2 linked regions of the Oharaeibacter diazotrophicus genome follow. The protein of the gene in region 1 binds, or shares a complex with, the protein of each later gene. Links are inferred from orthologs where the notes say so. Each region holds a gene or a part of one and is shown on either strand. Other genes may lie near its edges.

Region 1 (3,682 bases):
CCATCGACCGACGGGCGCCCTCCGGCACCTGCTGCAGCTGCTCGCCGAAGATGTCCATGGCGAGGTCGACTTCGGTCTTGGTGATGTCCTTGCCGTTGACCCGGGCCAGCACGTCGCCGTCGGCGGCGAGCGCGACGCCGGCGTGGGCCGCGACGACGATGGCCGCCGCAGCGGCCGCGGTGAGGAGGCGCCGGCCGATCAGGCCTCGCGAAAACGACTTCATGGAAATCCGATCCTCGTCATGACGGGACGCCCCGTCGCTGCCGCCCGGGGCGTCGGCCCGGACACGGCCGACGCGTATAGCGCGGCTTTGCGGCCCGCGGAAGGCGCCACGTTGACATCCTCGGGGGCCCAACATAGGTAGGTTCGGGTCAATGTGGCGGTCGTCCGACCGGCGGCGCCTCGCCCGGGCGCGGCGCCGGCCAAGCCCGTCGTCGACCCGCCCGGCGCCCGCCGGCGCCACCGGGCGTTCCACGAAAGCGCCGCAACGAGTCATTTCAAGGCGGTCCGACCCGCTTCGGGCGCTCCGCCGCAGGGACGAAGGGATAGGCTGCCATGGTCGGCCTCGGCGCCATCGCGCGCAAGCTGTTCGGTTCGGCGAACGACCGCCGCGTCAAGGGTTACCGCCCGCGCATCGCGGCCATCAACGCGCTCGAGACGGAGTTGCAGGCGCTCTCGGACGACGCGCTGAAGGCGCGCACGGCCGAGTTCCGCGCGGCGCTCGCCGCCGGCAAGACCGTCGACGACCTGCTCGTCCCCGCCTTCGCCACCGTGCGCGAGGCCGCCCGCCGCGTGCTCGGCCAGCGCCACTACGACGTCCAGCTGGTCGGCGGCATTGTGCTGAACGAGGGCTCGATCGCCGAGATGAAGACCGGCGAGGGCAAGACGCTGGTCGCCACCCTCGCCTGCTATCTCAACGCCCTGCCGGGCAAGGGCGTCCACGTCGTCACCGTCAACGACTACCTCGCCCGCCGCGACGCCGAGTGGATGAGCCGGATCTACGGCTTCCTCGGCCTTTCGACCGGCATCATCGTCCACGGCCTCGACGACGAGCAGCGCCGCGCGGCCTACGCCTGCGACATCACCTACGCCACCAACAACGAGCTCGGGTTCGACTACCTGCGCGACAACATGAAGTACGAGCGCGAGCAGATGGTCCAGCGCGGCCATCACTTCGCGATCGTGGACGAGGTCGACTCGATCCTGGTCGACGAGGCGCGCACGCCGCTGATCATCTCCGGCCCGCTCGACGACCGCTCGGACTTCTACAACACCATCGACACCTTCATCCCCGGCCTCGCCGCCGAGGATTTCGAGATCGACGAGAAGCAGCGCACGGTGATCTTCACCGAGGCCGGCACCGAGAAGCTGGAGCAGCGGCTGAAGGCCGCGGGCCTGCTCAAGGGCGGCTCGCTCTACGACGTCGAGAACGTCTCGGTGGTCCACCACGTCAATCAGGCGCTGAAGGCCCACAAGCTGTTCCAGCGCGACAAGGACTACATCGTCAAGGGCGGAGAGGTCGTCATCATCGACGAGTTCACCGGCCGCATGATGCCGGGCCGGCGCTATTCCGACGGCCTGCACCAGGCGCTCGAGGCCAAGGAACACGTCAAGATCCAGCCCGAGAACCAGACGCTGGCCTCGATCACCTTCCAGAACTACTTCCGCATGTACGACAAGCTGGCCGGCATGACCGGTACGGCCTCGACCGAGGCGGACGAGTTCGCCGACATCTACGGCCTCGAGGTCGTCGAGATCCCGACCCACCGCCCGGTGGCGCGCAAGGACGACGACGACGAGGTCTACCGGACGGTCGAGGAGAAGTACAAGGCGATCATCGCCACCATCCGCGAGGCCAAGACCCGCGGCCAGCCCGTGCTGGTCGGCACCACCTCGATCGAGAAGTCCGAGACGCTCGCCCGCATGCTCGCGGCCGAGGGCTTCCGCCAGCACGACTTCGACGTGCTGTTCGACGGCGACGACGGCCGCGCCGACGAGATGGTGTTCCAGGTCCTCAACGCCCGCTACCACGAGCAGGAGGCCTCGATCATCGCCCAGGCCGGCGTGCCGGGCGCGGTGACCATCGCCACCAACATGGCCGGCCGCGGCACCGACATCCAGCTCGGCGGCAACGCCGACATGCGCATCGCCAACGAGCTCGCCGACGTGCCGGCGGGCCCCGAGCGCGAGGCGCGCGAGACGAAGATCCGCGAGGACGTCGAGCGGCTGAAGCAGAAGGCGCTCGCCGCCGGCGGCCTGTTCGTGATCGGCACCGAGCGCCACGAGAGCCGGCGCATCGACAACCAGCTGCGCGGCCGCTCCGGCCGCCAGGGCGACCCCGGCCACTCGCGCTTCTACCTGTCCCTCCAGGACGACCTGATGCGCATCTTCGGCTCGGACCGCATGGACGGGATGCTGCAGAAGCTCGGCCTCAAGGACGGCGAAGCGATCATCCATCCGTGGATCAACAAGGCGCTGGAGAAGGCGCAGCAGAAGGTCGAGGCGCGCAACTTCGACATCCGCAAGAACCTTCTCAAGTTCGACAACGTGATGAACGACCAGCGCAAGGTCATCTTCGAGCAGCGCATCGAGCTGATGACCGAGGAGGACGTCTCCGAAACGGTCGCCGACATGCGCCACGAGGTGATCACCGGCCTGATCGCCAAGCACATCCCCGAGAACGCCTACGCCGAGCAGTGGGACGTCGCCGGCCTGCAGGCCGAGATCGTCGAGTACCTCAACCTCGACCTGCCCGTCGCCGACTGGGCCAAGGAAGAGGGCATCGCCGACCAGGAGATCGAGGCCCGCGTCACCAAGGCCGCCGACGAGGCCTTCGCCGCCCGCGAGGCGCGGATCGGCCCCGAGCTGATGCGCCGGGTCGAGAAGGCGGTGCTGCTGCAGACGCTCGACCATCTCTGGCGCGAGCACCTCGCCCACCTCGACCACCTTCGCTCGGTGGTCGGCCTGCGCGGCTACGCCCAGCGCGATCCGCTCAACGAGTACAAGACCGAGGCCTTCGCGCTGTTCGAGTCGCTGCTCGGCCAGCTCCGCGGCCAGGTGATCGGCCAGCTGATGCGCATCGAGCTGCGTCCGCCCGAGCCGGCGCAGGGGATGCCCGACGGCGCGCTCGAGCACCACGCCGACCCGTTCACCGGCGCCGACGAGATGGCCGTGCCGCCCGCCTCGATGCTGCAGACCGTGTTCGACGAGGAGGGCCGCGCCCCCGCCCGCGACCCGGCCGATCCCTCGACCTGGGGCCACGTCGGGCGCAACGAGATGTGCCCCTGCGGCTCCGGCAAGCGCTTCAAGCACTGCCACGGCCAGTTCGCCTGAGCCCGCCTCGCGGCGGCGACCATGTTTCGACGGGCGCGGATCTTCCGCGCCCGTTCTCGTTCACGACGCGGCGCTTCCGTTGACCGGATCCGGGAGAAGGCTTATCTCTTCGCCATGCGCCTGACCCAGCAGACCAACTACTCCGTCCGTCTCCTGCTCTACTGCGCCGCCAACGCCGGCGTGCCGAGCCGGGTGGCCGACATCGCCGCGAGCTTCGACATGTCGGAGACGCACCTCTTCAAGATCCTGAAGGTGCTGGTCGACGCCGAGCTGGTGAAGACCGTCCGCGGCCGCAACGGCGGCGTGATGCTGGCGCGGCCGGCCGAGGAGATCACCATCGGCGAGGTCG
Region 2 (3,242 bases), on another replicon or contig:
CAGCCCGCAGCGCCGCCCGGCGGACCAGCGCGCTACGCTGGTCGGTCTCGGCCTCAACAAACTGCATCGCGTGTCCACGCTCGAGGATACGCCTGCGGTCCGCGGCATGATCGCGAAGGTCCAGCATCTCGTCCGCGTCGTGGACGAGGCCTGAGAAACCACCCGGTCGGAAGGATCGAGAACATGAAGCTCAACGAGCTCAAGGACAACGAAGGCGCGACCAAGGAACGCATGCGCGTCGGTCGCGGCATCGGTTCCGGCAAGGGCAAGACCGGCGGCCGGGGCGTCAAGGGTCAGAAGTCCCGCACCGGCGTGGCCATCAAGGGCTTCGAAGGCGGCCAGATGCCCCTGCATCGCCGTCTGCCGAAGCGCGGCTTCACCAACATCTTCGCGCTCGACCTCAACGAGGTCGGCCTGTCGAAGATCCAGGCGGCGGTCGACGCCGGCAAGCTCGACAAGGGCGCGCCGGTCACCGCCGAGGCGCTGAAGGCCGCCGGCCTGATCCGCCGCGTCAAGGACGGCGTCCGGATCCTCGGTGGCGAGCTCACCGCCGCGCTGACCTTCCAGGTCGCCGGCGCGTCGGCTCCGGCCGCCGCGACCATCGAGAAGGCGGGCGGCACGCTCACCCAACTCGTCTCGGCCACCGCCGAGGCCTGATCGGACGAGAGCCCCCGGGCGCGCCCGCACCGTTTCCGCACGCCGGAACGGTCGCAGGGCGCACCCGGGGGCTTATCACGTCCGCGGCGAGGGGCTATATGGGCCCAGCGCGCAGCACACAGCCGGTTCGCCCGGCCGCCCTCGACGGGGCCGGCGCGTTCCGATCGACCGACGCGACAGTCCCTGTGCGGACGGAGTGAGACATGGCCTCTGCGGCAGAACAGCTTGCTGCGAACCTCAACTTCGGAGCCTTCGCCAAGGCGGAAGAGCTCAAGAAGCGGATCTGGTTCACCCTCGGCGCCCTCATCGTCTACCGGCTCGGCACCTACGTGCCCCTGCCGGGGATCAACCTCCAGGCGCTCGAGCAGGCGTTCAACCAGCAGAGCAGCGGCATGCTCGGGCTGTTCAACATGTTCGCCGGCGGCGCGATCGGCCGCATGGCGATCTTCGCCCTCGGCATCATGCCGTACATCTCGGCCTCGATCATCGTCCAGCTGCTCACCAGCGTGGTGCCGCAGCTCGAGACGCTGAAGAAGGAGGGCGAGGCCGGCCGCAAGAAGATGAACCAGTACACCCGGTACCTCACCGTGGTGCTGGGCACGGTCCAGGCCTACGGCATCGCCGTCGGCCTGCAGAACGGCAACGGCATCGTGCTCGATCCCGGCCCGTTCTTCGTGATCTCCACCGTGCTGACCCTGCTCGGCGGCACGATGTTCCTGATGTGGCTCGGCGAGCAGATCACCTCCCGTGGCATCGGCCAGGGCACCTCGCTGATCATCTTCTCCGGCATCGTCGCGAATCTGCCGGTGGCGCTCGCCCACATGCTGGAGCTCGGCCGCCAGGGCTCGATGTCGACGGCGCTGATTCTCGGCATCCTCGTGCTCGCGGTCGCCGTCATCGCCGGCATCGTCTTCGTCGAGCGCGCCCAGCGCCGGCTGATCATCCAGTATCCGAAGCGCCAGATCGGCAACCGGATGTTCCAGGGCGATTCGAGCCACCTGCCGCTGAAGCTCAACACCTCGGGCGTTATCCCGCCGATCTTCGCCTCGTCGATCCTGCTGATTCCCGCCACCATCGCCGGCTTCGCGCCGCCGGACGCCGCCGGCGGCTGGCTGCAGACGCTGACCACGCTGATGGCGCACGGCCAGCCGCTCTACATGCTGCTCTACGCCGGCATGATCGTGTTCTTCGCCTTCTTCTACACCGCGATCGTGTTCAACCCGACCGACACCGCGGAGAACCTGAAGAAGCACGGCGGCTTCATCCCCGGCATCCGCCCGGGCGAGCGCACCGCGCAGTACATCGACTACGTGCTGACGCGGATCACCGTGCTTGGCGCCATATACCTCGTGGTGGTTTGTCTCTTACCCGAATTTCTGATTTCGGCGACCGGCGTTCCGTTCTATTTCGGTGGCACGTCGCTCCTCATCGTGGTGAGCGTGACCATGGACACGGTCGCGCAGATCCAGGGTCACCTCCTGGCCCACCAGTACGAGGGGCTGATCAAGAAGTCGAAGCTCAGAGGGAAACGTCGATGAGGCTCATTCTTCTCGGTCCGCCGGGTGCCGGCAAGGGAACGCAGGCCCAGCGGCTGGTGGAGCGCCACGGCATCGTGCAGCTGTCCACCGGCGACATGCTCCGGGCGGCGGTCGCCGCCGGCACGGAGATCGGGAAGAAGGCCAAGGCGGTCATGGACGCCGGCCAGCTCGTCTCGGACGACATCGTGATCGGCATCGTCGCCGACCGAATCGACGAGCCGGACGCCAAGGCGGGCTTCGTGCTCGACGGTTTCCCGCGCACGGTCGCCCAGGCCGAGGCGCTGGAGGCGATGCTCGCCGAGAAGGCGCTGAAGCTCGACGCCGTGATCGAGTTCAAGGTCGACGAATCGAAGCTGGTCGACCGCATCGTCAACCGCGCCGAACAGGCCAAGGCCTCCGGGCAGCCGGTCCGCAAGGACGACAACCCGGAGGTCTTCGTGAAGCGGCTCGACGAGTTCCGGGCCCTGACCGCGGCGCTGACGCCGTTCTACCGGGAGCGCGGCCTGCTGCGCCAGGTCGACGGCATGGCCCCGATGGATACCGTGACCGGCGAAATCGCCGGGATCCTGGCCGAAACCGTCGCCTGATCCCGGCCCGTTTCGGTTGACCTCGGCGTCCGTGTCGGCTATGTAGCCGCACCTATCCAGGTCTGCCCTTGCGATCGGGTCGTCTTCCCATGGGCTCCGCTCCGAATCGGGGCGGTCGCGGGAGGCGCGGCGCGGCCGCAGCAAGCTATTCGAGACCTCCCCGGCACGACCGGCGGAGGGAGCGTCCGGGGCCACGGCTCCGGGGCGCGTCGACAGGAGAGAACGAAGTGGCCCGTATCGCTGGCGTCAACATTCCCACCGGCAAGCGCGTCCTGATCGCGCTGCAGTACATCCACGGCATCGGCCCGAAGTTCGCCGAGGAGATCCTGACCAAGGTCGGCATCCCCGCCGAGCGTCGCGTCAACGAGCTGTCGGACGCCGAAGTCCTGCAGATCCGCGAGACGATCGACCGCGACTACACCGTCGAGGGCGACCTGCGTCGCGAGACCGCGATGAACAT

The links.
Region 2: the proteins of secA (region 1) and secY are in contact, whole or in part, in a crystal structure (PDB 3DIN), measured with the Thermotoga maritima proteins. The link is inferred for Oharaeibacter diazotrophicus from one-to-one orthologs. Residues at the interface, in WP_004082002.1 of Thermotoga maritima: Glu261, Ala262, Arg263, Lys300, Ala301, Arg302, Thr303, Ile304, Ile305, Leu323, Tyr324, Asp325, Pro326, Val329, Ser330, Tyr333, Ile336, Lys340, Phe345, Val349, Glu363, Phe364, Tyr374, Ser375, Gly376, Gly377, Glu393, Ile395, Thr482, Ser483; in WP_004081795.1 of Thermotoga maritima: Glu108, Gly109, Glu110, Glu111, Ala236, Glu237, Arg238, Arg239, Ile240, Thr241, Ile242, Gln243, Tyr244, Ala245, Arg246, Arg247, Val248, Thr249, Gly250, Arg251, Arg252, Val253, Tyr254, Gly256, Ala257, Ser258, Thr259, Tyr260, Leu261, Pro262.

Annotation. Positions count from the first base shown.
Region 1 is NZ_SNXY01000014.1:27,531-31,212, reverse strand. The notes cover bases 163-3,533. They hold secA (preprotein translocase subunit SecA), read left to right. Parts: upstream 163-555; coding sequence 556-3,333; downstream 3,334-3,533. Other genes in these bases: rirA (iron-responsive transcriptional regulator RirA), read left to right, coding at 3,448-3,533; EDD54_RS22700 (peptidylprolyl isomerase), read right to left, coding at 163-223. In the rest of the region: more of EDD54_RS22700, read right to left, coding at 1-162; more of rirA, read left to right, coding at 3,534-3,682. UniProt on the Escherichia coli protein: Required for protein export, interacts with the SecYEG preprotein conducting channel.
Region 2 is NZ_SNXY01000006.1:224,460-227,701, forward strand. Bases 97-3,027 are described here. They hold secY (preprotein translocase subunit SecY), read left to right. Parts: upstream 97-860; coding sequence 861-2,195; downstream 2,196-3,027. Other genes in these bases: rpmD (50S ribosomal protein L30), read left to right, coding at 97-154; rplO (50S ribosomal protein L15), read left to right, coding at 184-657; EDD54_RS01235 (adenylate kinase), read left to right, coding at 2,192-2,782; rpsM (30S ribosomal protein S13), read left to right, coding at 3,010-3,027. In the rest of the region: more of rpmD, read left to right, coding at 1-96; more of rpsM, read left to right, coding at 3,028-3,242. UniProt on the Escherichia coli protein: The central subunit of the protein translocation channel SecYEG. Consists of two halves formed by TMs 1-5 and 6-10.